DNA from 3 places in the Exiguobacterium sp. S22-S28 genome. Region 2 is predicted to be linked to each of the others. Evidence: predicted binding sites of a transcription regulator. Region 2 holds the regulator's gene; each other region holds the start of a gene.
The links. Region 2 encodes LexA, which represses DNA repair genes until DNA is damaged. Its sites were predicted from a motif close to CGAACATATGTTCG; they were not measured.

Region 1 (9,953 bases), 380 kb from region 2:
ATCTGCCGTTGCTTTTTCAGATAGATGTCGTCCGGCGTCTGCTTGATTTTTTCCTCGATGGCTTCAATGACACGTGTCTTCATCTCTTTTGCTGCCGCGTTCGTGAACGTGGCAACGAGAATCCGGTCTGCTGTCAGTGGATCTTCTTGATTGATGACACGTTGTGTCAATCGTTCGACCAAAACAGCTGTTTTACCTGACCCGGCGGCGGCAGACACTAAAATGTGCCCGCCTCTCGCCTCGATGGCCTGTTGTTGTTCCCCTGTCCATGTCACACTCATTCTGTCTCCTCCTTCAATCGTTCTAATACTTCTTTTTCCGACAAGGAATCGAGTTTCCGATAGTCATTTCCAAGCGACTGATCAAATTGACAGACAGAACGGTACTCACAAAACGTGCACGGTGTTCGTTCATGATAATCAAACGGATCAATGGCGATATCACCTTCATACATCGATTGACTACTCGTCTTCAATTCATCCCAGGCGTAATCCATCAAAGCGTTTAACTGTTCTTCCTTCACAACGCCTTTTGTATGGGATTTATGAAGACCCGTCTTCGTAAACGTTACTTTGACGAGTGGTGATTTTTTTCGTTCATCGTAGGCAATCTGATCCATTGCCCGTAACACCTCATCATTTTCTACGATTACTCCTTGCATTTGATACGATTCAAGGAGAAGACGATTCCGTTCGATGTCGTCCGCAGATAAATCGCCCCGTAACATTGGATTTTTCACATGGAAATACAAAGCTCCGGCCGGTTTCGCCTGCTGATTGAACAGGACTTCTGATTGTTCAACGACAGTTTTTAAATACAGCAACATTTGAATGGCTAATCCGTAGTAGATTTCAGCGAAATCCAGTTCCTTCGCACTCGATTTATAATCGACGATCCGGACGTATAACTGGTCGCCGATCGTTGCCTGATCGACCCGATCGATTCGCCCCGTGAATTCAATTTCAGTCCCGTCCGGTAACGTAAACCGAAGTGGCGGGAACATCGCATTACCAAAACTGATTTCAAACAAGTCCGGTTCAAAATCAGACCGTTCTGCTTGTTTGACGAGCATTTTTGCAGTTTGCTCAACTACATCGGTCAATTTTTTCTTAATATATCCAAAACGATTCGAACTCATCAAAATGGCATTTTGAATCTCCGGTGTCACTTTTTCGACCGCCTGTTTCGCAAGATCACTGCAGTACTGATCATCCAAATCCCGCCATCGTTTCCCCGAATCCTTGATGTTCACCGATACATCATTCAGTGCCCCATGGAAGAGATTTCCGATATCAGGCGCCTCGAATTTATAGAGCTTTCGTTCCTTTAATCGTAAACCATACCGTGCGAAATGTTTATAAGAGCAGGCATTGTACGTTTCAAACCGTGAAACACTGGCTTTGATCGTATCCCCGTACAATGTGCGTGCCAAATCATCAGGCAATGCTTCTGCCTGATTTTGATAAAACAATGCATGTGAAAATAATGCCATCCGTTCCCGCCCACGACCGTTCTCAAGCAAGAGGTTATAGACGTCGAACCAAGATTGTTGAATCGGATAACGACGCTGTAAGCGTCTCAGTTCGATTGCTGTCGCGGCGGCGGCACGTTCCGGACTCGTCACGAACTGCAGCTGATCATTTGGTGCATGATCACCCGCTTCGGCAAAAGAAGTTTTAACAGGACGATCTTGCAACAGTTGACGTTTGATTTGTTTGACGACCGATGCCGGCTGAAGCGCTTTGCCGTCCTCATCCACAAGTGCATAACTAATGTGAAGGGCATCACTTGGAGCGGTCACTCCTTGATACAGATAATACAGTTCATCATCAAACACATCTAATGACGCTTTACCGACGGGAATTCCTTGATCATGTAAAAAATCATGATCGCCTTCTGATAATAATTTGGACTGATCCTCGACAAGCGGAATCAGACCGTCGTTCGCACCAAGCAGGAAAACGACTTTTACTTGCTGCAGACGTCCCCGGACATAGTCCGTTGCAATGACCTGATCAAGCGAAGGAGGCACAAGGGAAAAACGGAGGCTTTCCAGTCCGGTCTCAACCATTTGAATAAACAGTTCCGTCGTCAACACCGTCTCGGGTGCCGCTGCTTCCAATTGTTCAAACAGATGCAGGACCGCTTCATATACTTGATCATGTTCCCGCACCTGACTGAGCTCGTTGACCTCCAGTGCTTGTTGTTTCCAAACCGTCAAACGGTCGGTCAAGCGATGCTCCTCTAAAAAGCGGTAAAGAGACCGTGTATACTCACTCATCGTTTTTGAAGACTTGAATCGTTTCTCAAGCGGTTCAATAGCATCTAGTACAAATTGACGCCACTCGTTTAACTCACGTTCCTCCTGCAATTCTGCATCCGTCAAACTGACTTCATCCGCCAGCCGGCGTTTTAATTGCCAAGGTTTTTTCCACATGGAACCTTTAATGCCCCGCTCGAGGACAAACGTTTCTAAACGATCAAGCGCTAAACGAGAATCCGCTGCTGGAAGTGGAATTAATTCCGTTTTCAGTAGTCGGAACACAGATTCTTCACGGTAACCGGTCAATACGATATCAAGGACGGCATGTACCAATTCGACAATCGGATGATGTACCATGGACTCCCGTTGATCGAGAAAATAAGGAACATCATACAAACGAAAAGCCCGTTCCAAATGATCAGCGTACGGTTCAAGATGGCGTACAAGAAACGCAATCTCGTTAAAACGGTATCCTTGTCCACGTACTAACTCAATGGTTTTTCGAACAGCAGCTTCCGTCTCGACTTGACGATTGACCGCTGCTGAAATTGTGACACCTTCCACTTCTTCATCCGTTGCCGGGTATCCCGGTGACAACAAGGCCTGTTCAAGATGCCGTAACCCCGCCGTTTGAAATTTATAAGCATCCGTATAATGAATTTCTTCGTGGTCAATCCGCCGTTCTGTCATCTGCTCGATCAATTGCATGTAGCAGCGTTGTGATACGCCAAAATCAGACTGTTTGGCGTAGATGTCTCCAACATCAAGTGTAAAACTGAGATGCATCTCTTGTGTCAGCTCCATCAATCGAAGCAGAACCTGCTGTTCTTGTAAGGAAAATTCATAAAAACCATCAACGAATACCGTGACTTCTTGCAGACTGGCTTTCGGCAGTAAATCAATCAATGTCGTAAAATAATCGTCGGCATGAAGCGCCTTGTCCGCAATCCGTTCAGTAAAACGTTCATAAATCAGCGCCAAATCATTGATTTTAGGCGATCGCTCGGGTGAGGCACTACTGATTTTACGCAACATATCCGGCTCGACCAACGAACGTTTGAACGATGCAATCAGCTCGTCTAATCCTTTATAGAATCCCGGCATGTTTTTGGTCCGCTTAAAGATCTTTAGTTCTTCTTCTGCCTCTTCTACAACTTGACGCAGTAACAACTGGGTTCCGGTCTCATCTAAAAAAGGGATCGCTTGATTTCCATGATCCCGTAAAATATGGAATGCAAAACGTCGTAAACTCATGACTTCCATTCGGACAAGACCGGATAACCGCGGATCCGTCGCGAGACGCCGTTCCATCTCAAATGACATTTGATCCGGTACAAGTAGATACATTGATGGTCCTAACGGTTGTTTACTGAGCATCTCCACGATACGTTCGATGAATGTAGTCGTCTTACCTGTACCGGCACGACCTAAGTGCATATAATTCATACTGCTCCCGGGTTAAGTCTTTTCCCCGACAATATGCCTTTGGGAAAAACTCACCCTCACCTCCCTTGTCTATTAGCTGGAAACGGTTCGTTTATTTGCTGCTTCTATGTAATATCATCTCACAAATACGAACGAATGTCCGCTTTTAAGAGATATATTTTTTCATTGCTCTGTCTAGTTTAAATCATTTTCAAATTCACCTGTATGCCGTTGCAAAAAGCGGGTAAAGACTGAGATAATTGTTATCTTCATCAGATCCTTTCACGAAAAGAGGAACACGAATGCTTTACGAAGAATTGGGTGGTCACGCCACCGTTGAACGGCTCGTCCAGTGCTTTTATGATCGTGTTTATGAGGACGATGTACTTCGTCCTTTGTTCCCGCCCGATCGTACCCATGTCGAACACGCTCAAATTAAGTTTTTAACCCAGCTCACAGGTGGTCCAAAACAATACGACTCCTACGATCCACGCCTGAATCTTGCAATGATCCATCGTCTATTACCGATTCAACATACGCATGCCCTACGTTGGATTGAGCTGATGACATTGACGATCAAAGAGACCGTTCCGGATCCGGATGCTCGTGATCGCCTGACTGAACGACTGCAAATCGGGGCAGCGAATGTCCTTCGAATTTGTGAAGCCCATCAAAGTGAATAAGGGATTTTTCTTTCTCATCCGTACGATTCAATGTAAAATAAGGAATGGAGGCGATAACTATGACTGAAGAACAAGATAATAAAAGCGAATTGGTGAAAAATGTGCTTGAGCAAGCGGAAGCTGCAAATGCAACGGACGAGGCAGTCGAAGAAGAAAAATCCGACGAGCAAAAACGTCTGGAACACATTCGGGCACTCGTTACGCTTGAACGTGGATCTGATTATTACCGCGTCGTATTCTACGATGATCATAAACATTTGATTTTCAAAGAGTTGGATTATGATCGGGTAGAATTTGTTGGTCGTTTTTACAACGACAGTTTTGATCCTACCAACCAACAGGAATTGGAAGAAATTTCTGAGAAGGCGCTTGCGACATCGATTCGAAAACGATTCTTATAAGATTTTTCCCAATTCTAACAGAAAAGCCGTGTTTTCCTCATGATTCATGGGGAAGGCACGGCTTTTTTATGCACCAGTCTGGCAGTTCACGCTTATTTTGGTTCCGTTGAATTTCGTTTTTTCCGTCGGATGACGTAAGCCAACACACCACCGGCAACAGCTAATCCAGTTGCCGCAAGTACAGGAAGCAGAACCTTTTTCGAAGTAATTGTTTTCTTGACTTGCTCTAAGCGGGATTCTGTCACTTCTTTTTGTGCAACTGATGCGCGACGGTTGATGGTCATGTGTTTTGCCGCATCCGTTACGACGATTCGCTTCGTCACCCAACGACGGTTCCCGGCATCATCTACAATCAGCTGACGGGCGCGTTTGACACCCTTGACACGTTTACCCGGAGTATTTTCCGGACGAACAATCCGTGAGCTAATAAAACGACGACCACCATTTACGCCAAATCCGGGTTGTAATTTTCTTCTGTTTAACCATTCATATGATTCATTCATTGTGCAGCGGTCTTTTGACCGCTTCACCTCCCTTTAATTCTCTCTCTCATACGCTACTTTTGTATTCGTGATTTTTAATGAAGATTCCTGTTACAATGTTCCACTTATTGTACTTTATTAAACGTCATTGGCCGTTCTTCCTGAAATCTCCGTTGCATTTCATACGCTAATTCCAGTGTTTTGATCCGTTGTCGCTCAATGCTGTAAGCGGAAGCATCGGTCGAAATCCGTTGTCCTGTCTGAAATTCGACTTGAACCGTATCCCCCTTTTTTTGAACAGTTTTCATCTGCTTAAAATTAATCCAGACACATTCTGCTTTTTCCTTAGCAGTGGTCGGGAAAAAAATCGTTTGGGCTTTCCAATCAATCAAAACCGGTGTTTTTCGATTCGGTCCTAAAATATGACGGGCTGCCTCAATCCGTCCCCGCATAGAGGAACCGAAATATAAACAGGATTCTTCAATCAACTTAATGGGATGACCTTCTAACACTACTTCCGATTGTTCTTGAATAAGTAAGGTTTGCGGTTCACCGTATGGTCCATACTTAGGTACTAAAGCTAACGTTTTTTCCGTGATTTTATGTGTCATCTTGATTGCTCCTCTCTTATATTAATTTGTTTATACCAAATTTAAATTCGCTTCGTTTGCTTCCGTCGATTATTTCCCGAAATAAAAAACGAGATATCTCTATCCCGTTTTTAAAGATCTTATTTTTTTTCAGACAATTCTGCCTTTATATGGCGCGGAAAATTGAATTTCACACAAACTTTATCTTTTTCATTTCCCGCTGTTTGATTCTCAATCGTCACTTCCCCTTCGTGTCTTTCAACGATCCGTTTGACGATATATAAACCGAGACCAAACTTCCCTTCTTTTCCACGTGAAAATTGATGGAACAAAGGGGATGCAGACTCAAGCGGCGGACCATCATTCCTGATTTCAACCGTTGCGGTTTCTTCTGTTCCGGAAAGATGGATTTCAATCGTCGTTTCGGTATAACGAATAGCATTGTCCAACACATTTTCAAGGGCAACACGCAATTGTTCACCGTCTCCGAGGACGATTCCCGCCTCCCCGGAAATTTTCCAGGTTAAGATTTTTGTTCCGATAAACCGTTTTTGGAGCAAATGAATCATTCGATCCAAATCTACATGATCCCATTTTGAACGATCAAGTTCAAAATAATCCAGTTTCGTTACATATAATAAGGCGGCTACTTTTTTCTCCAATCGTTCCGCCTCTTCTTCAATGACGGAGACGGAACCCGTCAAATCTCCATCCGGGTAAATACCGTCCGAAATTGACTGGGCATAACTGCGAATGACCATGATCGGTGTTTTCAAATCATGAGAGATATTTTGCAGTAAAGACTTTTGCGCTTTATCCTGTTTTTCCAAGTCCATTCGCATCGCATCAACGGATCGCGCCAAGCGTCCGATTTCGTCTCCACGATCAAGCGGAAGCGGCGTATCCCATTTTTGTGCTGCAATTTTACCGACTGCCTGTTCAATTTCAATCAAGGGATGCGTCAGTCGTCTCGCCAACCAAAACGCGATGAACAGTGTCAGAACACTCACGACGGCAACCACCCATCCAATCTTCGAAAACAACTGGGTGATCAGTTCTTGCCGATATGCATCCCAAACGTAGGACACGCGGTAATACGTCTCCCCCTTGATTTCCATCTTTAAGATGCTGTAGTAGACATCTTCCTTGTCGAGACGTGTCGTATATTTTTCCATCTCATCTTCTTGCGCAATGGCATCCCGATACATTTGATTCACCAATTGTTGTGGAGCACCGCCGTAATACAGTTTTCCATTTTTGGATAACAACAACACATTAACAGAACGTGATTCCTGCTTCCGTCGGTCAAATTCAATCGGATTATCTTGTAACATCTCGATGACAGAAGCATCTTCCGAAAAAAAGACTTCGCTGTTTTCAAGCGTCGCATAGACCTGCTCGTCGATGAAGTTGCCGATCGATGAACGCATGACGACTAATATGACTACCGAAAGCGTCGCAATGACAAGCAGGAACATCGCCCAGATTTGAAAACCCAGACTCCGATTTTTCATGCAGCCACCAGACGGTATCCGATCCCGTAAATCGTTTCGAGTTCAAGCTTTGATAGCTTTTTCCGTACACGCCGTACCAAGTCATCGACAACACGGTCTGACCCAAAATAATCGTCGCCCCATACACTTACTAAAATTTGTTCCCGTGACATCGGTGTTCCGATTTGTGTCGCAAACAAAATTAGTAAGTCATACTCTTTTGAGGTCAAATCAATCTCTTGACCGTTTTCTTCAATAATTCGTTTTTCCGGATAAATCGTGTAATCTCCGTACCGGATGAGACCGGTTTTGGGTGCTGCATAAGCACGAGCCAAAATTTTCTTTACACGAATGACTAGTTCGCGCGGTAAAAACGGTTTAGCGATGTAATCGTCTGATCCCATCTCAAGACCGATGATCTTATCAATATCTTCATCCCGGGCTGAGATGAAGATGACAGGTGTCGTCTCATCATGAGCTTTGATCCGTTTGATCAATTGAAAACCATCCAAGTCCGGCAACATGATATCGAGGATCCATAAATCAGGTTTATCGACGATCGCAGCTGCTGCCGCTTCTCCGGATGTAAACGATTTAACTTGCCAGCCTTCCTGTTCCAAATACTTGACCAAGACGCGGTTCAAGTTCACTTCATCGTCAACTAAATAAATCGTATGCATCATCATCACTCCTGCTTAAGTTCTTTTTTTCAGTGTAACAAAGGATTTCCGCAGAATTATGGGAGAATTTAAAAATGTATAAAAAAAACGCTCTTTTCTGAAGAAAAGAGCGGCGTACAGTCCAACTAATTATTTTACAAGGCGCAACGACGGATATGTCGCGCGTTCTGCATGTGTTTTTGTATTTGCCGATACATGACGACGTTCCGTTTTCACTACGTGTGTCAGGAACGTGGCACCGCCGCCTAGTAAAACGGTTACACCAGCCATTAAAATAATCTCCATTGTTTTCGCCACCCTTTTCTATCGCAATTGATAATCAGTATCATCCTCAAGATGACTATATCACGGCTGATAGAAAATGAGAAGCATTCTCAGATAATTAATCGGTTAAAAATTTTTGTTGTTCCACTTCATGTCGCTTACGAATAATTTCCCGCCATTGGAATTCTCCCTGTTCCAATCCGTTAATTAAGATCTCAGCCGTCCCGACATTCGTCGCAAGAGGCAAATCGTAGACGTCACACAGTCGGATTAGGGCGGATACATCCGGTTCGTGGGGCTGAGCGGTCAGCGGATCGCGCAAAAAAATCACGATGTCAATTTCCCCTCGTGCGACCATCGCACCGATTTCCTGATCTCCCCCAAGCGGTCCTGACTTACAACGGTGAACCGTCAACGCCGTCGCCTCCATGATTCGTTGTCCTGTCGTCCCTGTGGCATACAATCTATTTTTACTGAAGTACGTTTCATATGCTCGCGTAAACATCATCATCTCGTCCTTTTTTTCATCATGTGCAATTAAAGCAATATTCATGTTACTCCCTCCTCCCTATGTATATGCACACAAAAAGAACTTCAGAAACCTGAAGTTCTTGGTTCTCTATGTGAATCATGAATTGGTCGGTTGTTTTTTCAAAACCGTCCGTAAAATTTTACCGGTCGTATTCCGCGGCAATTGATCGATAAATTCAATGCAAGTCGGACATTTATACTTTGCAAGTGAAATGGCACAGAAGTCGAGGACTTCTGTTTCAGTCAACGGTTCACGCATGACTACAAATGCCTTCACCGCTTCTCCCATTTCTTCGTCTGGTACACCGATGACGGCTGCTTCGACGACAGCAGGATGTTGGTACAGCACCTCTTCGACTTCACGCGGGTAAACATTGTATCCGCCGACGATGATCATGTCTTTTTTCCGGTCCACGATATAGAAATATCCGTCTTCATCACGTCTTGCTAAATCCCCTGTATACAACCACCCTTCTTTTAACGTCGCTTGTGTTTCTTCCGGCATTTTATAATATCCTGTCATGACGTTTGGTCCACGCACGATCAATTCGCCGACCTGACCAACCGGTACGTCCTGACCCAATTCATCGACGACCTTATTTTCGACATCGATGATTGACGGACCAATCGATCCCGGTTTTTGGATCCCGTTCAGTGGATTAAAACACGTCACCGGCGACGCTTCTGATAATCCATATCCTTCAAGAATATGACAATTAAACGTCTGGTCAAACGCTTGCAGTAACGGAACCGGTAAACTTGCGCCACCGGAAACAAATAACCGTGTCGTCGCAAAATGGTCGGCGTATGTCGGATGTGCTTTCACTGTTTGTAACAAGAAGTTGTACATCGTCGGTACACCGGCAAAAATCGTCACGCGTTCTTTTTTCGCCAGTTCAAAGGTCTCCTGTGGTGAAAAACGGGAGGCGATGACAATTGTTGCTCCATGTGCAAGCGACGCATTAACGACAACTGTCAAACAAAAGACGTGGAACATCGGTAGGACAGCGAGCGTCCGATCTTTTTCCGAGACATGCAAATATTCCCCGATGGAGCGCGCATTCGATGTCAGATTACGATGTGACAACATCGCACCTTTTGGTTTTCCGGTCGTTCCACTCGTGTACAAAATAACTGCGGT
Region 2 (9,953 bases):
TGACTTCGATCAACGTCGGTTTTGTCGTTTCGGCTTTCGCTGCTTCGATCGCTTTTGAAATCGAATCAAGATCCGTTCCGTCTTCCACGCGAATGACTTGCCAGTTGTATGCTTCAAAACGTTGTTGGACGTTTTCAGAGAATGATTTATCGAGATCACCGTCGAGTGAGATGTCATTTGAATCATACAGAACGACCAGTTTACCAAGACCTAAATGTCCTGCAAGTGATGCCGCTTCTGCTGAAACACCTTCCATTAAGTCGCCGTCTCCGCAAATGCCGTATGTGAAGTGATCGACGACGTTTAACTCGTCACGGTTGTATTTCGCTTCCAAGTGACGTTCTGCCATCGCCATCCCGACAGCCATCGCGATGCCTTGTCCGAGTGGACCAGTCGTCGCATCAACACCTGCCGTGTGACGGTATTCCGGATGACCCGGTGTTTTTGAGTTCCATTGGCGGAATGACTTCAAGTCATCCATCGCAAGATCATAGCCTGATAAATGGAGGAGTGAGTAGAGAAGCATTGAACCGTGTCCTGCTGAAAGTACAAAACGGTCACGGTTGAACCATTCTGGATTTTTAGGGTTGTGGTTCATATGATCCGCCCATAATGTAAATGCCATCGGTGCTGCACCCATCGGCATTCCCGGGTGACCCGAGTTCGCTTTTTGTACTGCATCAATTGATAATGTACGAATCGTATTTACTGCTAATAGTTCTACTGTTGTCATGTTCGTCAAAACAATCATCCTCTCTCTTTTTCACAAATTCTTTATCATTTTAGCACACCCGGAAATGTGATACAACTTTTCTAAATAGTATGTCACATTGAAATGAATGCGCTCTCTATTGCCGTTTTCTTAACACTTTTGTGATACACATTACGAACTTTTTATCAAAAAAAGCTATCCCACTCGTCCATTGAGTGACATAGCTTTTTCGGTTATTGTTTGTTGCGCTCTTCTTCCTGCGCTTGCTTTAATTTTTCCGGTGTAACGTCGGTTCCTTCTTCATCGACGATTTTGATTCCCATCATCTGATTTTTGAATGAACCGCGGAATGCTTCTAAATACGCTGTTCTTAATTCTTTTTGTTCCGCTGTTTCCGCATCCGTCAACGGCTCGACTTTTGATTTATTGGCTAATTCATTAATCCGGTCCAGTTGTTCTTGTGATAACATAATATCCCTCTTTCTGTTGACTCGACATCGAGCTTTCAATAGTAACCTTACTTTAAAAGACACGAACAGAAAAAGCAAGTGTGGCGCGCTTCTCGCACACCCACCTGCTTCATTGTTCATACGTATTGACGACTTCCTTATATTCGAGATAACGACGGTTGACGGTCGCCTTTGAAATGTCATGCCCCATCCCTCTTAAGGTAACGGCGATATCAGCAAATGTCAGACCCAAGTCACGTAATCGGACGATTTCTTCAATCGGGACTTCTTTCCGGCTGCGTCCGGCATTCTCACCTTGCCGGTTAAGGTTCTGTTCGGGACGGAAACCATTTTCAACTGCCCGTCGCATACCGCGGGCAATTTTTGCATTATGCAATTTCCGCTGGTATTCCTCGACGAGCGAGACGATTTCAAGGACCATCGCCTCGGCATCAGCCAATTTATATTCGCCGTCTGATTCCATCGTCATCAGTTGGACCTGATGCTTTTGGAACGTGTGTAAAATCGCGATTTTGGCATTTCCACGCCCGATGCGGGTATCATCCGTCACGAGGACGGCATCCACTGCCTGGCGGGTGACGTAATCGAGGACGGACAACATGCCCTCCCGATCGACATCGTAACCACTTTCTTTTTCCGTGATGATATCCACGACTTCAAATCCTTTTGTTGCAGCGAGTCCCGACAGTTCTGATCTTTGCCGCTCAAGCGAGCTATCCTGTGCTTCTTTTTCCGTCGAGACGCGACAGTAGATTACGACTCTCATACTACTTCACACCCCTGTTCGTTCAATGACAACTTTTACATTTTGTCATTGTTGCGCGATTGGTACAACGATTTTGTTTTTCGAAATGACATGAGTCGTCTTCAGTTCATTGTTCTCAATCAACCATTCGACATATTCTTGATCAGTCATCGAACCGTCATTGTAGACTTCAGCGACTTGTTCAACTGTCGCATTTTGATCGACCGTAACAGAAGCGGTCAGGAGTTGATCGACCTTTTCATCCGGCCGGGGTGTTAAGAGGAAAAGAATGAAAGCAAGGCTAAGCGTATAAAAAACAATGGAAAAGGCATGGGTACGAATCGTATGCATCATGATAAATCCCTCCAATTAAAAATGATTTAGAATAGATGTTCTCGGAACAATTGTTCGCATAACTCATCTTAAACCAAGAACCAGTGTTCGGTCAACATAAAATGTCGAACAATTGTTTGTACGCTCATTTGTTCTATGTTATAGTGAATTTAGAAACATGTATTCCTATAACCTTCAAAAAACCATTCCGAAAAGAGGTGGCAATTCATATGCGGAAAATGTCGAAACGACAACAAGAAATCCTTGACTACATCGTTGCTCAAGTGAAACTGAAAGGGTATCCACCTTCAGTTCGTGAAATCGGTGAAGCTGTTGGTCTTGCTTCAAGCTCAACGGTACACGGTCATTTGGATCGTCTAGAAAAACGCGGACTGATTCGCCGTGACCCGACAAAGCCACGTGCGATTGAGATATTGCTTGATAAACCTGACGAAAATCACGAAGCCATCGTGCATATCCCTGTTATGGGGAAAGTCACTGCTGGTTTTCCAATCACTGCCATCGAAAATATCGAAGAGCACTTCCCTCTCCCGGCACACTACGTCGGGAATGAAAATGTCTTCATGTTAACGATTGACGGAGAATCGATGATCAATGCAGGTATTCTAGATGGTGACCGAGTCATCGTTCGTCAGCAAAATACAGCAGAGAATGGTGAAATTGTCGTTGCTATGACCGAAGATAGCGAAGCGACGGTAAAACGGTTCTTCTTAGAAGATCAACGAGTACGTCTTCAACCCGAAAATGATTCGATGGACCCGATGTATTTCGATAATGTCTCGATTCTTGGCAAGGTCATCGGCGTGTATCGGACGATTCACTAAGCGAGGGACCAGCTCTGCTGGTCTTTTTTTATGCCTTCCGGAAATGTACATGATACAGTCAATACCGTTGCTTTAGCCGGCTATGTTGCGTATTCGGTCGCAACGCAGCAAACGGATTGGCTTCCTACTGCCGTCGGTATTGCCGTCGGCACGCTCTGGCTTTCACCAGACCTCGACTTGAAGTCTGAACCTTATTATCGGCACGGACCGTTACGCGTCCTGTGGATGCCCTATGTCAAAATCATGCCGCACCGTTCCATCTGGTCGCACGGGCTGATTATCGGTGATATCATCCGACTGTTGTATAGTGCTGCTTTTGTAATCCCGCTTTTATTTTTAGCACTCTACACGAAAATTATTGAATCCAGTACGGTCGATTCATGGTTTGCAGCGATGCCTGCCTTTGTCATCGGCATCATGGTTGCCAGTACGATCCATATCGTTCTCGATCATTCCAGCAGCTTCTTTCGAACAAAAAAGAAGCGAAAAAAGCGTCGCTGAAAACCCTTCGTTCATCGTAAAAATGAACAAAGGGTTTTTTAATATCCAGCTTTCATTTTTTTAAACATAAATTAAGGAAAATTTAATTTGAAGATTTGAATTATTTGTATTGAAAACGTTATCAATTAGATGTAGGTTTAAATGGAAAGGCCAATATCTGCTTCAATCCAAAGGGAGGGTTTTTGCATGAGTAATTTTACTAGTGAGCTGATTGGAACCATGATTCTGATTTTGCTCGGGGATGGAGTCGTTGCAGGGGTTGTCTTGAAAAAGACGAAATCTGAGAACAGCGGCTGGATCGTCATCACATTTGCTTGGGGTCTCGCCGTCATGACTGCAGCCTACATCGCAGCAGCCAGTGGCGCACACCTAAATCCTGCATTGACATTGGCGCTTGCCATGAATTCCGATTTACCGTGGGCTGATGTACCTGTCTACATCGCCGGTCAATTGATCGGGGCATTCATCGGTGCCGTACTTGTTTGGCTTCATTATATGAAACATTTTGAAGCGACTGATGATCAAGCAGCAAAATTAGGCGTGTTTGCAACGGGACCTGCGATTCGTCACACACCTTCAAACTTGATTTCGGAAATCATCGGTACATTCGTCTTGGTATTCGGAATTCTGTCATTTGGTCTGACGACGTTTGGTGACGGTCTTAAACCATTGATCGTCGGTCTACTCGTCGTTGTCATCGGTCTCTCACTTGGTGGTACAACAGGGTATGCCATCAACCCGGCCCGTGACCTTGGACCGCGGATTGCCCATGCCATTTTACCGATTCCAAACAAAGGATCATCTGATTGGAGCTACTCGTGGATTCCGATTGTTGGTCCAATCGTCGGCGGCGGAGTTGCCGTTCTCCTTTATCAACTGTTACAAAACTGATTCTAGCGTTGACACCTATATCTCAAGGGGGATTTTACAATGGAAAACAAGTATATCTTAGCACTCGACCAAGGAACGACCAGCTCACGTGCCATCATCTTTGATCACGATGGTCAAATCGTCAACTCGGCACAACGGGAGTTCAAACAATACTTCCCGCAACCAGGCTGGGTAGAGCATGATGCCAATGAAATCTGGGGTTCGATCCTCGCTGTCATGGCTGACGCCCTCGGAACGGCTGATATTAAACCAAGTGAAATCGCTAGTATCGGAATTACGAACCAGCGTGAAACGACGGTCGTTTGGAACAAAGAAACAGGTAAGCCGGTCTATCACGCGCTCGTCTGGCAATCCCGTCAAACATCCGGTATCTGTGATGAGTTGAATGCACAAGGGCTCAATCAGAAATTCCGCGATAAAACAGGTTTATTGATCGATGCGTACTTCTCGGGAACAAAAGTCAAATGGATTCTCGATAACGTCGAAGGCGCACGTGAACAAGCAGAAAACGGAGAACTTCTCTTCGGTACAATCGATACGTGGCTCGTCTGGAAACTGTCCGGCGGCAAAACGCATATCACGGACTATACCAACGCATCACGAACGCTGATGTATAACATTTACGAGCAAAAATGGGATGACGAGTTGCTTGAAATCCTGACAGTTCCAAAATCGATGTTGCCGGAAGTACGTCAATCGAGCGAAGTGTATGACAATACGGTTCCGTACCACTTCTTCGGCTTTGAAGTCCCCATCGCTGGTATTGCCGGTGACCAACAAGCTGCCCTCTTCGGTCAAACATGTTTCGAACCAGGTGAAGGAAAAAACACATACGGTACAGGTTGCTTCATGCTGATGAACACCGGTGAAAAGGCTGTTTCTTCTGACCACGGTCTACTGACGACAATCGCTTGGGGTGTTGACGGTAAAGTCGAATATGCACTCGAAGGATCGATCTTCGTTGCCGGATCAGCAATTCAGTGGTTGCGCGATGGCTTACGGATGTTAAAAAACGCGAAGGATTCAGAAGGCTATGCGTTAAAAGTTGATTCAACAGAAGGCGTTTATGTCGTCCCTGCCTTCGTCGGACTCGGTGCCCCTTACTGGGATAGCGACGTTCGCGGAGCCATCTTCGGCTTAACACGTGGAACGGATAAAGAACATTTCGTCCGCGCGACACTCGAGTCACTCGCTTATCAGACACGTGATGTCTTGACAGCGATGGAAAAAGATTCAGGCATCGAACTAAAAACATTGCGTGTTGATGGTGGTGCGGTTTCAAACGACTTCTTGATGCAGTTCCAGTCAGATATTCTGGGCGTCCCAGTCGATCGTCCGGAAATCAACGAAACAACTGCCCTCGGTGCTGCTTACCTCGCAGGCTTAGCGGTTGGCTACTGGAAAGATAAAGCGGAAATCAAAAAGCAATGGAAACTCAACCGTCAGTTCAAACCAGAGATGGAAGAAAATGATCGTGAACAACGTTATGCCGGTTGGCAAAAAGCGGTGGAAGCGACGATGGCGTTTAAACCAAGCAAAAAAGAAGTTAATGCGTAACTCGATATTCCTGACGTTCCCCTAGCGGAACGTCAGTTTTTTATACTCCATGAAACAAGCGTGCTCCGTCGTTCTGGAGCACGCTTGTTTTGACCCTCTATAAAAAACGTTCATCCAAATTCAGACTTCACGCCGGTGGCGATTTCATCTAACGACTTGGATTGTCCGCTTAAGACTGCTGCTAAAAAAGCACCCTCGACAAGTGGGGCCTCGACGAACTGCACACTCCGGTCCCCACTGTACAACTCGAGCGCAAGTTCTGCGTTCATCGTCGCTGAACCGATATCCGTTAAAATCAATCCGTCATCGGTCAGTTCATTCATCGTTTCTTCGATTCGTGATGCATCGGTCCCGATACTGCCATCTGCAAGCCCTGCTGCGAGCAATACCGGCGTATCCGGTGCCATCTCAGCCAATAATTCTTTTAGACCAGCAGCTAACTTCTCGCTGTGGGAAACCAAAATCAAGTTAATCATCGAAGCACCTCCACGATCGCACGTAATAACAAAGCACTGGACAGTGAACCGGGATCTTGAACACCAACCGTCGCCTCACCAAAATAAGAAGCCCGTCCTTTTGTTGCGACCCGTTCTTTTGTATCTGTCAATGCTTGATCCAGCGTTTGATTTAAATCAGTTTGTTGCTCGAGCGCTTCATAAAATGGTGTCCAGATATCGACCATCGTCTTTTGCCCGAACTCCGATTTTCCGCGCATCTTAATCCCGTCCGTCGCTTCTTTGAAAGCAGCTGCCAACTCATCGCCTTCCGCTTCGGTTTTTCCTTTGAAGGCTCCGGCAAACTTGACGAATGCCGTCCCATAGAGCGGTCCGGAAGCGCCTCCGACCGTCTTGATCAACGTCATCCCAACTTGTTTGGATAACGCGCCGAGATCTTCATACTCTGTCTGCGCCTCGAGTTCCTTCTCAACCGCTTGGAAGCCGCGGGACATGTTGATGCCATGATCGCCGTCACCGATTTCCCGGTCGAGATCCGTTAATTCGTCTTTATGCTGCTCGATTTGTTTTGCAGCTTCGAGTAATGCCTCTCGAAATGTTTCCGTTGATAACTTCATCTGTCTGCACCTCTTCTAGTTAGAATCCAATCGCGTTTGTTTTGGCGTCCAAGTAGCCGACCAGTTCGTCGTCCACCGGAAGCAAGGTGATCGAGAAACCATGCATTTCAAGCGATGTCATATAATTACCGACGAATGGTCGGACGATGTCATATCCTTTCGCCTGCAATTGTTCCGCAACATACTTGTACGTGATATACAGTTCCGAAACCGGCGTTCCACCCATTCCATTCACCATCACCGCGACTTTTTTGTCCGATACTTCCGCTGTCAGCCGATCCAGTAATTCCGTCACGATCGCTTCGACGGAGGCAATCGGTTTCCGTTCGAGTCCTTTTTCCCCGTGAATCCCAATCCCGATTTCCATCTCGTCTTCGTGAAGATCAAAGCCTGGTTTTCCGCTCTCCGGCATATAACAAGGTGATAATGCCATTCCGATTGAGCGAACGCCAGCAATCACTTTTTCCGCGACCGCTTTGACTTCCGCCAGCGACTTGCCTTCTGCCGCTGCTGCTCCGGCAATCTTATGAACAAAAATCGTCCCGGCGACACCTCGGCGGTCCTCTTCTTTTTTGATGGCGATATCATCGTTGACAATGACCGTCTCGACTTCGATGTCTTCGAGTTCCGCCAACTCTTTCGCCATATCAAAGTTCATGACGTCACCGGAATAGTTTTTGACGACGAGCAGAACCCCTTTTCCACCGTCTGCTGCCTTGATTCCTTCTAGGACCATATCCGGTGTCGGGGAAGTGAAGACTTCGCCGCAAACGGCTGCTGCCAGCATCCCGTCACCGATAAATCCGGCATGGGCCGGTTCGTGACCACTTCCTCCCCCGGACACAAGGGCCACTTTTCCGTTTAATGGTTCTTTCCGTTTGATGACATTGACTCCGTCGACTTTCGCATAAAGATCGGGATGTGCTAAAACGAGACCATCGACCATATCCGAGACAAACCGATTCGCATCTTGCATTAATTTATCCATCTTGAACGCCCCTTCGTCTAACGAATTTTTGCCGTACCACTTACCCTTTACCACCAATCGGGTCGACTTATGTCAAGGAAACATATGAAAATATTGACCACTTTGTTTCCAATCAGTTTTCAGAATGCTATGCTGATAACACACTACACCGAAAGGAGTCCTGTCACATGACCAGCTCGTTTCAAGCAGGGATCAAAGCCTGTCTTCCGACCGTTCTCGGTTATCTTGGAATCGGTTTTTCCGCCGGCATCGTCGGGCGCGCCGCCGGACTCAGTCCGCTTGAAATCGGCTTGATGTCCATCTTGATTTATGCCGGTGCCGCTCAGTTCATCATTACAAGTCTGTTACTGTTAAACAGTCCCTTTTCTGCCATCATCTTGACGACCTTTATCGTCAATTCCAGGCATCTTCTGATGAGTATGACACTCGCTCCGCGTGTCGCAAGCCGAAACCGGTTCGACCAGTTCGGAATCGGCGCCCTGCTGACCGATGAATCATTTGCCGTTGCCATGAATACTTCTTTAAAACAACAAATCGATGCTAAATTCATGCACGGATTGAATCTGACCGCTTACTTCAGTTGGATTGCCTCGACCGTCCTCGGTGCGCTCGTCGGCAGTTGGTTCCCGAATCCGGAACGGTTCGGACTGGACTTTGCTTTGACGGCGATGTTTATTGGCTTGCTCTACCTGCAGCTTGAAAGTGAACGGTCACGTGTTGCCGTAAACGGAATTTTACTGGTACTCGTTTTCTTGTTGTTGTACATATCGATGCGCTACCTCACACCGGAACTCGCTGTTTTGTTTTCGACGATGGTAGCCGCCAGCATAGGAGTGGTGATCTCACGATGGAAATCCGCTTAGAGCTCTTACTTCTTTTCGCCGCCTGTGGTCTTGTCACATTGATTCCACGGATTTTGCCGTTTCTGCTGATGCATGGATTGACATTGCCCAGCCTGTTGACCGAGTGGTTATCGTTCATCCCAATCTGCCTGCTCAGCGCTTTGTTTTTTCAGAACCTGCTGCTTGCTCAAAGCGATGATTATCCCACACTGTCTTCTCTCCACCTCGCAGCATCGGTACCGACAGTCCTTGTCGCACTGACCAGCAAAAGTCTTTCCTTCACGGTCATCACCGGTGTCGTGTCGATGGCACTGATCCGCTTTTTTCTGTAGGAGTAGAAGCGAACGATACTTTTGAAACAAGACAAGGGCAGTGGATGTAAACCCACTGCCCTCGCCTTTCTATAAATGAGTGTTTGTATCGATTTCTTTATTCAGCGGATACATCCTCATAATCCGGTGTCTGCTCAAACTCCCGTTTTGCAAACGGACAAAGCGGCAACAACTTGACCTTTTCTTCCCGCGCCCACTCGACAATCGCTTTGACCAGTTGTTCGCCAATTTGTTGGTTCCGGTGCTTCGGGTCGACATACGTGTGGTCAATGATCCATTTACCGCCTCTTGTATCACTGTACGTGATCTCTCCAACAGCTTGATTATCTAGATAGGCTTCAATCTTTTGGTCTCCTCGTTTTAATTCCATTAAGCTTCCCTCCGTTCGTAAGATAAGGCGCCGCTCGGACATCCGTCGACGACCCGCATGACATCTTCGACTGGTGCCCCGTCCGCTTCAATCCACGGACGTTTTTTGACATCAAAGACCGTCGGCAGACTCTTCACACAATGACCGGAATGTACGCAGATGTCGGCATCAAAATAGACCGTGATACCTGTTCCTTCATACCTCTTTTTCATTTAAAACGCCTCCTTAATCTGTATCTCTTTCGATTCGCCGTTCTTGTCACCAATCCTGCCGTTTAGTTTTCTTGACGACGAAT
Region 3 (9,953 bases), on a different contig from region 2:
GGAAATCTTGATCCGGACACTGCATGGGAAATCATGGAGGTCTTCGAAGAAATCTATCGCCGTGGGACAACGGTCGTAATGGCGACACACAATCGAGATATAGTCAATAAGATGCGCCATCGTGTGCTTGCGATTGATGGTGGAAAAATCGTTCGAGACGAAGAGAAGGGAATGTACGGCTATGAAGTTTAATGGATTTCGTCATTTACGCGAAGGGGCAAAAGGTCTCGTCCGGAACGGCTGGATGACATTTGCTTCTGTTAGTGCTGTTACCGTCACTTTGTTGTTGGTAGGTATTTTTGCGATGGTCATGTTCAACGTCAACAAGATCTCCGATAACGTCGAAAAAGACGTCGAGATCCAAGTGTTCGTCGAACGCGAATCCGATCAGGCAAAAATCGACTCAGTTGGAGAAAAATTAAAGCAGATGCCGGGCGTCGAATCGGTCCGTTACAGCTCAAAAGAAGAAGAACTGGATCGCTTCAAGGAACAGCTTGGCGAAGGATCGGAAGCTTACCAGTCGGTTGAGAAAGACAACCCGCTTCATGACCGTTACATCGTCAAAGCGACTTCACCAAATGAGACAGAAACTATTGCAACAACCGTCAAAAAAATGGAAAATATAGATAGCGTCGAATATGGTGAAGATTACGTTGAAAAGATGTTCAACTTCCTTGAAGGGGTTCGGATCGGCGGAATCATCCTGATTGTCGGTCTGACATTCATGGCGATGTTCCTGATTTCGAATACGATCAAGGTCACGATCTTCTCGCGCCGTCGTGAAATTGAGATCATGCGACTCGTAGGTGCCAAAAACGGTTTCATCCGGGCGCCGTTCTTTATCGAGGGACTTTTAATGGGCGTACTCGGGGCATTGATTCCGATTGCTGTCGTTTACTTCGGTTATGACGTGACGTACAATGCGTTGCAACCGCAGCTCGTGACGTTGAACAAGTCCATCTTCACGCTGATTCCTCCCGGTGAGTTATCTGTTCAGATTTCACTTATTCTGCTCGCACTGGGTGCGTTCATCGGAGTATGGGGATCGACGACGTCACTCGGCCGGTTCTTGAAGGTTTAATATGATAATCGAATAAAAGATAAGGAGAGATGCTTCTCATGAAGGTCCGATTCTGTTCTGCCGTCCTCAGCTTCGCATTCATCAGTGCAAGTATGTCCGTTCACGCAACGTCCAAAGGAGATTTGTTGAAGGAACAACAGGAGGTCGAGTCCCGTCTGAAACAGACGGAACGATCACAGAATCAGACATCTGAGAAGTTAATCTTGACGAAAGAGGAGCGCAGGGAAGCACAAGCGCGCCTCGATGAAGTCAACAGCCGTTTGGATGATTTAGCAAGTCAGATTGCAGATCAACAAGCGGCTGTTGCTGTAGCCAAAAAGGAATGGGCGAGCGTCGGACAGGCTGTCCGACAAACGCAGTCTAAATTGGCTATACAAGAACAATTGATGGGGGAACGCCTCCGGTCCGTGCAACGCGACGGGGACGTCAAGTACATTGAAGTACTGCTCGACGCAAAAGACTTCGGTGATTTGATTTCCCGGTTCAGCACCGTCAGTGAAATCATCCAACAAGATGACGAAATCCTGCAAAACTATCAAGCGAACGTTTCGCAATTGACGGAACAACAGCTGGATCAAGAACGGGTCGTCGATCAGCTGAAAAAAGAGCAACGCAAGCTGTTGATTTTACAGACGCAGATCGTGGCCGAATCCGATGTAAAACGGACATTGGTCGTCCAATTGAATCGTCAGGTCAAACAATTGCAGCAAGAGCAGTTTTCGAAAGCTGAAGAAGCCGAGATTCTGGCAGATCAAAAACAGTTGATTGGTCAACAGTTGGAAGCGTTGCGTGAAGCCGAGCGTCGCCAAGCCGAACAGGAAGCGGTGCAGGTGCAAACACCGGCCCGTCCGGCTGAAGAAACACCGAATCAACCGTTGCCGTTACCGTCTTCTGAGGAAGAGACAGTCACGAAACCGTTCCATTTACCAGTGACCGGATACGTATCGTCTCCGTTTGGTCCCCGAAATAATCCATTGACAGGTAAACGAGAACGGCATACGGGAATGGATCTGGTCAACGCTGAGGGAACACCGATCAAAGCGGCGGCGGGAGGGATTGTTCTTCGTGCAGGCCGTGCAACCGGTTACGGTAACGTCGTCATGGTGACCCATTTAATTGACGGGAAAGTCTGGACGACAGTGTATGCCCATTTGGATTCCATTGCGGTTGCAGCCGGACAGACGGTCCTGCCGGATGAAGTCATCGGGAATTTAGGTTCGACGGGGTGGTCGACCGGTCCGCATCTGCACTTTGAGATTCATCAGGGCGAATGGGCGGTCGGTCAGCCGAATGCCGTGGATCCGGCCCCCTATGTTCTATAACGTAAGAGTCAGGCTGACGAAAAGATAGGGTAACCTATCTTTTTTTGCTATACTGAAAAAAATAGCAGGTTTACACCAGAAACGAGGAATCACGCGTGAAGAAATCGACAACGGCCGTCATAGCGGTCAGTACGTTTGGCTTGGGGCTTGGAGCAGGGGCTGTCGGTATGTTAGCGACAGGCGGAACGGATTCCGTGACGACAAGTTCGTCCTCCAATGCAACCGGAGATTGGAAAAAAATTGACCAGGTAAGACAGATGATTGCGCAAAATTATTTAGAGGACGTCACGGATCAAGAGTTGCTTGAAGGTGCCTTGACCGGAATGACGGAAGTTTTGAATGACCCGTATTCAGTCTATATGGATGAGTCGGAAACGGCATCGTTTAATACGAATTTGTCGTCTTCTTTTGAAGGGATCGGCGCGACGCTCGAACAAAAAGGGGAATCGATCGTCATCGTCTCACCAATCAAAGGATCACCGGCTGAAAAAGCAGGCATCAAACCGGGCGATGTCATTCTAGAGATCGACGGCAAAACCACTAAAGGTCAAAAAACGGATCAGGCGGTTAAGAAAATCCGTGGTGAAAAAGGAACAAAAGTCGTCTTGACGATTCAACGGAGCGGACAGGATCCGATGAAGATCACAATCGTCCGCGATACGATTCCGATTGAAACCGTGTATTCGAAAACAGAAAAAGTCAACGGGAAGACGATTGGTGTCCTGCAGGTCACACAATTCTCCGATCCGACAGCAGATGAGTTCGAAAAACAACTGGCTGCACTGGAAGAAAAGAATATTGATGGTCTCGTCATCGATGTCCGGGGAAATCCGGGCGGCTTGCTGACAGCGGTCTCGAAAATGATTGCACCGTTCATTCCGAAAGATACGCCGATTTTCCAAGTGGAAGATAACAAAGGCGAACGGACACGGGAGTTCGGGAAAGCGGACGAGAAGAAACCGTATCAGCTTGTGGTCCTCGAAGACAGCGGTTCTGCATCGGCGTCCGAGATTTTAGCAGCCGGTCTGAAGGAAGGGGCAGGTGCGGAAGTCGTCGGAACGAAGTCGTTCGGGAAAGGGATTGTCCAAAGTGCCTACGATTTAAAAGACGGCAGTGACTTAAAACTGACGACAAACAAATGGCTGACACCGGACGGCAACTGGATTCACAAAAAAGGCGTCAAACCGACGGTCGAAGTCAAACAGCCGGACTACTTTAATGTGACGAAGATTCTGACGGATGAGAAGACGCTTGCGACCGGAGATTACGGAAAAGCGGTCGAAAATGCGCATCTCGTTTTGGAGGCAATCGGTTTTGATCCGAAAGGGCAGGACGGCTACTACGGCGATACGATGAAACAAGCGGTCGAGCGCCTGCAAAAAGAAGCGAAGCTCGAGGTGACCGGAAAAATCGATCAGGTGACAGCGGCTGACATGGAGACACGTCTCCTGAAGAAACTGGAAGACTCGAAAAATGATGTCCAACGTATCAAAGCACTTGAAGTCGCAGCACAATAACTCACAGAAAGAGGTCTGAATGGGCGTGGAATTACTCGATGGAATCGGTTGGACGGCGATGAGTTTCTTCGCCAGTCCAGTCCTGTGGTTAGCAATTCTGGTCAGTTTTTTACTCAGTGTTCGACGGGTCAAACGGGAACGGAATTTGTTCCGGTCGCGCACCCGCAGTAAACGGACCGATGTATTTGAAACATTGGTTCCGGGAATCATCATCGGACTGGTGCTGTCCATCGTCAGTTTGAGTCTTCAGCTGACGCTGTCGTTCGAGTTTATATTGGCGTTTATCGTACTGGCGTCTCTGATGCTGTTGACCGGGATTGTCCGGTTTAATCTGCCGCTCTGGCCGCTCGTCGTGTTGGCAGGTCTGACATGGTTCGTGACGGGAGACCGCATGGCAGATTTAAAAGACGTCAGTGTGACGAATTGGTTGGTGCTCGCAGCGTTATCTTTAGCAGCAGAATTGGTGTTGCTCATCTGGCGCGGAAAGAAAAACTTGTCGCCTTCACTTGTCTTGTCGAAGCGCGGCCGTTACATCGGTGGACTTTCTTCGAATAAGCTGTGGGTGGTTCCGCTTGTCGTTCTTGTTCCGGGCAGCAGCCTCGAGACATTCATTCCGCAGTGGTCGTTTCCGGAGTTTGTTCCGATTATCCTGTTCCTGCCGATCGGCTTTAGTTTTCTCTTTACCGGTCAGTTGCCGGAACACTTGATGCGTCCGCTTGTCCAAGGACGGCTGATTACGCTCTTGCTGTCCGTCGTGCTGGCGGCAGGTGCCTTCTTGACCGGACAAGACGTCTGGTTGTACGGCTTGCCTGTACTGCTTCTTGTACATTTGCTTCTGCATCAGCGGACAAAACGACTGAATCGGTCACAAACTCCGTTGTTCTTAAACGGGAAACGCGGCGTCGTCATTCTTGGAACGTTACCGGAAAAACCGGCTTCTGAGATGGGACTCATTCCGGGCGAAGCGATCTATAAGGTCAACGGAGAGTTCGTTGAGTCGGAGAAATCGTTTTACGAAGCGATTCAAAAACATAAGCCGTACCTTCGATTGGAAGTCATGAACCATAACGGAGACGTCCGGTTTGCGCAACGCGCTTTTTATGAACAGGATCATCACGATCTCGGCATCCTGTTCGTCAGTGAACCGGGAAACAAACGGACAAAAATCCGTACACTGCATTAAAAACACGAATCCATCCGTTCAGGAAAACAGTTCAGCTGCCCAGCTGGACTTTTTCTTTTGGCGAAAAACGGGTAACTTCTAAGTGGAGCACTTCAAAATCGAATGTTTGTTCGTAAAGTGGTACAATAAAAATAGACTTTGTGAACTGGATGAGGGGGAAGAATACGATGGATTTTGAGTTAGTATCACCATTTGAACCGGGTGGCGATCAGCCGGTGGCGATTGAAAAACTGATTGCAGGCGTCAAGAACGGCGAGCGCCATCAGACGTTGCTTGGAGCGACGGGGACAGGGAAAACCTTCACCGTCTCGAACGTAATCAAAGAGATTAAAAAGCCGACATTGGTCTTAGCGCACAACAAGACGCTTGCCGGTCAGCTGTATTCGGAGTTCAAAGAGTTCTTCCCAAATAACGCGGTCGAATATTTCGTCAGCTTTTATGATTATTACCAGCCGGAAGCATACGTACCGTCAACAGATACGTTCATTGAGAAAGATTCGTCGATCAATGACGAGATCGATAAGTTGCGTCACTCGGCAACATCTTCTTTGTTTGAACGGGAGGATGTTCTGATTGTCGCTTCGGTTTCGTGTATTTATGGTCTCGGTAATCCGGAAGAGTACAACAACCACGTGCTGTCGTTGCGGGTCGGAAACGAGATGGGACGAAACGAGATGTTGCGTCGTCTGATCGATATTCAATATGAACGCAATGATATTGATTTCCAACGTGGACGGTTCCGTGTCCGGGGGGACGTCGTCGAAATTTTCCCGGCATCCCGCGATGAACAATGTGTCCGGGTCGAATTTTTCGGAGATGAGATTGAACGGATCCGCGACATGGATCCATTGACCGGTGAAATCATTGCCGACCGGGAACACATCTCGATTTTCCCGGCGTCCCACTTCGTGACCGGAGATACCCGGCTGCAAAAAGCGATTGCTAACATCGAGACAGAACTGGAGACACAACTCGCGAAAATGCGGGAAGATGGCATGTTGCTTGAAGCCCAGCGTCTCGAACAACGGACAAATTATGATCTTGAGATGATGCGCGAGATGGGCTACTGCTCGGGAATCGAAAACTATTCCCGGCACTTGAACTTAATGCCGCCCGGCTCGACACCATATACGTTGATCGACTATTTCCCGAAAGACTTTTTACTGGTCGCTGATGAGTCCCACGTGACGTTGCCGCAAATCCGCGGTATGTACAACGGAGACCAGGCACGGAAACAGGTCCTCGTCGACCACGGTTTCCGTCTGCCGTCGGCAAAGGACAACCGTCCGCTCCGATTCGAGGAATTCGAGGAGAAGGTCAGCCAAGCGATCTATATCTCGGCGACACCGGGTCCTTATGAAATCGAGCATACAAAAGAGATGGTCGAGCAAATCATCCGACCGACTGGACTGGTGGATCCGACGATTGAAATTCATCCGATCACCGGACAGATTGATTACCTGATGGATAACATCCGGGAACGTGTCGCGAAAAACGAACGGGTTCTCGTGACGACGCTGACGAAGAAGATGTCGGAGGATTTGACCGACTATCTGAAGGAGCATGGTGTCAAAGTCAATTACATGCACTCGGAAATCAAGACGCTCGAACGGATTGAAATCATTCGTGATTTACGGCTCGGGAAATACGACGTCCTCGTCGGGATCAACTTACTGCGGGAAGGACTCGATATTCCGGAAGTCTCACTCGTGACGATCCTGGATGCGGACAAAGAAGGATTCCTGCGCTCGGAACGATCCTTGATTCAAACGATTGGCCGGGCCGCCCGGAACTCGGAAGGGCACGTCATCCTGTTTGCCGACAAGATGACCGACTCGATGCAGCGGGCAATTGATGAAACCGAACGGCGGCGTAACATTCAGCTCGCCTTTAATAAAGAACACGGCATTACCCCGAAAACGATTCAAAAAGATGTGCGTGGTGTCATCAGTACGACGATTGAGAATGACGACACCGTCGAAAAACTTGAGAAATTCAATAAACTGAAAAAACCGGAACGCGAAACCTTGCTCGAACAACTCGATCAAGAGATGCGTCAAGCAGCAAAAGATATGCAGTTTGAACGGGCAGCAGAATTGCGAGACCTTATCTTAGAATTGAAAGCAGGTGCCTAAGTTGGCAGAAAAAAAGAACAAAATCATCATCAAAGGCGCTCGCGTCAATAACTTACAAAACATCGATGTCGAAATTCCGCGCGATCAGCTCGTCGTCCTGACGGGCTTGTCGGGATCCGGGAAATCCTCTTTGGCGTTTGATACGATTTATGCGGAAGGGCAACGGCGTTATGTCGAGAGTTTGTCCGCGTATGCCCGCCAGTTTTTAGGTCAGATGGATAAGCCGGATGTCGATGCGATTGAAGGACTCAGTCCGGCGATTTCGATCGATCAGAAAACGACGAGTAAAAATCCCCGGTCGACGGTCGGAACGGTCACGGAAATTTATGATTACCTCCGTCTGTTGTATGCGCGGATCGGAAAACCGATCTGTCCGAATCACGGGATCGAAATTTCGAGTCAGACGATCAGTCAGATGGTCGACCAAGTCATGGAACTGCCGGAACGCAGCCGTCTGCAAATTCTCGCACCGATTATTTCCGGACGCAAAGGCGCACACGTCAAAGTTTTTGAAGACTTGAAGAAAGAAGGGTTTGTCCGCGTCCGGGTTGATGGAGAGACGATTGATTTGACGGATGACATCGAACTTGAGAAAAATAAAAAACATTCGATTGAAGTCGTCGTTGACCGCGTCGTCGTGCGTCCGGACGTCGAAGCCCGGCTCGCGGATTCGCTCGAGACGGCACTTCGTCTAGCCGACGGCCGTGTCATCGTCGATACGATGGATGGGAACGAACTGTTGTTCAGTGAACACCATGCCTGCCCGATCTGCGGTTTCTCGATCGGTGAACTCGAACCGCGGATGTTCTCGTTCAACTCACCGTTTGGCGCCTGTACGTCGTGTGACGGTCTTGGGACGAAGCTTGAGGTCGACGTCGATCTCGTCGTGCCGCATCCGGATAAATCGCTGAATGAAGGAGCGATTGTAGCCTGGGAGCCGACGAGCTCACAATACTATCCGCAGTTGCTCGCAGCTGTCTGCAGTCACTTCAACATCGATATGGATACGCCGTTTGAACAGTTGTCGGAAGAACACCGCGACATTTTGTTGAACGGAAGCAGCAAGGAAGAAATTCAGTTCCGTTATGAAAATGACTTCGGGATGGTCCGCAACACGTCCCTGTTTTTTGAAGGCGTCTTAAACAACCTGCAACGCCGGTTCAAAGAGACTTCTTCCGACTATATCCGCGAACAGATGGAAGGGTACATGGCGAAAAAAGCCTGTCCGACGTGTAAAGGACACCGCTTGAAACGTGAATCACTGGCGGTCAAAGTGTCAGGGATCCATATCGGTGACGTGACGAAGATGTCGGTCAAACAAGCCGTCGTTTGGTTTGAAGAGTTACCAAGCAAATTATCCGAGAAGGATCAGACGATCTCACGGATGATCGTCCGTGAAATTCATGAGCGGTCGTCGTTCCTCGAAAACGTCGGACTTGATTATCTGACGATCTCACGTGCCGCCGGAACACTGTCCGGGGGGGAAGCGCAACGGATTCGTCTCGCGACCCAAATCGGTTCGCGTTTGACGGGTGTTCTTTATGTCCTTGACGAGCCGTCAATCGGACTGCACCAACGGGATAACGATCGACTGATCAATACGTTGAAGACGATGCGCGATCTCGGGAACACGTTGATTGTCGTCGAACACGATGAAGATACGATGATGGCAGCGGATTACTTGATTGATATCGGACCGGGCGCCGGCGATCACGGTGGTTTCGTCACGGCAGCGGGACGTCCCGAGGAATTGATGCAGGATCCGAACTCGTTGACGGGGCAATACTTGTCCGGCAAGAAGTTCATTCCGGTCCCATCGGAACGGAAACAACCGGACGGTCGGGCATTGCGGATCCATAAGGCGTCGGAAAACAATTTAAAAAACGTCGACGTCGACATTCCGCTCGGCTTGTTCGTCGCCGTGACCGGTGTATCCGGTTCCGGGAAATCGACGTTGATCAACGAGATTCTCTACAAGACGATTGCCCATGAAATGAACCGGGCGAAGGAAAAACCAGGGGCACATAAAGGGATTTCCGGACTCGATCAAATCGACAAGGTCATCGATATCGATCAGTCACCGATCGGTCGGACACCCCGTTCGAATCCGGCGACATATACCGGCGTCTTTGACGACATCCGCGACGTATTTGCATCGACGAACGAAGCCAAGCTCCGCGGCTACAAAAAAGGTCGTTTCAGTTTCAATATTAAAGGCGGACGCTGTGAAGCCTGCCGTGGCGACGGCATTATCAAAATCGAGATGCATTTCCTGCCGGATGTTTACGTCCCGTGTGAAGTCTGCCACGGAAAACGTTATAACCGGGAAACGCTGGAAGTAAAATATAAAGGCAAAACGATTGCCGATGTCCTCGAGATGACGGTCGAAGATGCATTGGAATTCTTTGAGAAGATTCCGAAAATCAGCCGGAAGCTGCAGACGATTGCCGATGTTGGTCTGACGTACATGCGTCTCGGACAACCGGCGACGGAACTGTCCGGTGGAGAAGCACAGCGGGTTAAGCTGGCGTCTGAACTCCACAAACGCTCGACCGGAAAAACCATCTACATTCTGGATGAACCGACAACCGGCTTACACGTCCACGATATCGCGCGCTTGCTGAAAGTCTTGCAACGATTGGTCGATAACGGGGACACGGTACTTGTCATCGAACACAACCTTGATGTCATCAAGACAGCGGACTACTTGATTGA

Region 1: addB (helicase-exonuclease AddAB subunit AddB) is a predicted target of LexA. The motif match lies at 3,838-3,851, and genes of this name have one in related genera.
Region 3: uvrB (excinuclease ABC subunit UvrB) is a predicted target of LexA. The motif match lies at 5,203-5,216, and genes of this name have one in related genera.

The regions. Positions count from the first base shown of each region.
Region 1 covers NZ_JBHFFC010000026.1:578,402-588,354, forward strand. Annotated here, with positions in the region: gene addA (helicase-exonuclease AddAB subunit AddA) at 1-281, opposite strand, end outside; gene addB (helicase-exonuclease AddAB subunit AddB) at 278-3,709, opposite strand; gene ACHA8N_RS09540 (truncated hemoglobin) at 3,991-4,371, shown strand; gene ACHA8N_RS09545 (hypothetical protein) at 4,431-4,772, shown strand; gene ACHA8N_RS09550 (hypothetical protein) at 4,865-5,275, opposite strand; gene ACHA8N_RS09555 (competence protein ComK) at 5,380-5,865, opposite strand; gene ACHA8N_RS09560 (HAMP domain-containing sensor histidine kinase) at 5,985-7,358, opposite strand; gene ACHA8N_RS09565 (response regulator transcription factor) at 7,355-8,020, opposite strand; gene ACHA8N_RS09570 (hypothetical protein) at 8,147-8,302, opposite strand; gene ACHA8N_RS09575 (methylglyoxal synthase) at 8,400-8,834, opposite strand; gene ACHA8N_RS09580 (fatty acid--CoA ligase family protein) at 8,910-9,953, opposite strand, start outside.
Region 2 covers NZ_JBHFFC010000026.1:203,369-213,321, forward strand. Annotated here, with positions in the region: gene tkt (transketolase) at 1-733, opposite strand, end outside; gene ACHA8N_RS07695 (DUF896 domain-containing protein) at 946-1,182, opposite strand; gene ACHA8N_RS07700 (YneB family resolvase-like protein) at 1,292-1,948, opposite strand; gene yneA (cell division suppressor protein YneA) at 1,994-2,281, opposite strand; gene lexA (transcriptional repressor LexA) at 2,491-3,105, shown strand; gene ACHA8N_RS07715 (metal-binding protein) at 3,136-3,606, shown strand; gene ACHA8N_RS07720 (MIP/aquaporin family protein) at 3,793-4,497, shown strand; gene glpK (glycerol kinase GlpK) at 4,537-6,054, shown strand; gene dhaM (dihydroxyacetone kinase phosphoryl donor subunit DhaM) at 6,165-6,530, opposite strand; gene dhaL (dihydroxyacetone kinase subunit DhaL) at 6,527-7,126, opposite strand; gene dhaK (dihydroxyacetone kinase subunit DhaK) at 7,146-8,114, opposite strand; gene ACHA8N_RS07745 (AzlC family ABC transporter permease) at 8,282-8,977, shown strand; gene ACHA8N_RS07750 (AzlD domain-containing protein) at 8,962-9,288, shown strand; gene ACHA8N_RS07755 (GNAT family N-acetyltransferase) at 9,386-9,658, opposite strand; gene ACHA8N_RS07760 ((4Fe-4S)-binding protein) at 9,658-9,870, opposite strand; gene ACHA8N_RS07765 (hypothetical protein) at 9,933-9,953, opposite strand, start outside.
Region 3 covers NZ_JBHFFC010000030.1:132,436-142,388, reverse strand. Annotated here, with positions in the region: gene ftsE (cell division ATP-binding protein FtsE) at 1-192, shown strand, start outside; gene ftsX (permease-like cell division protein FtsX) at 182-1,081, shown strand; gene ACHA8N_RS13615 (murein hydrolase activator EnvC family protein) at 1,120-2,403, shown strand; gene ACHA8N_RS13610 (S41 family peptidase) at 2,499-3,920, shown strand; gene ACHA8N_RS13605 (PDZ domain-containing protein) at 3,940-5,103, shown strand; gene uvrB (excinuclease ABC subunit UvrB) at 5,271-7,238, shown strand; gene uvrA (excinuclease ABC subunit UvrA) at 7,240-9,953, shown strand, end outside.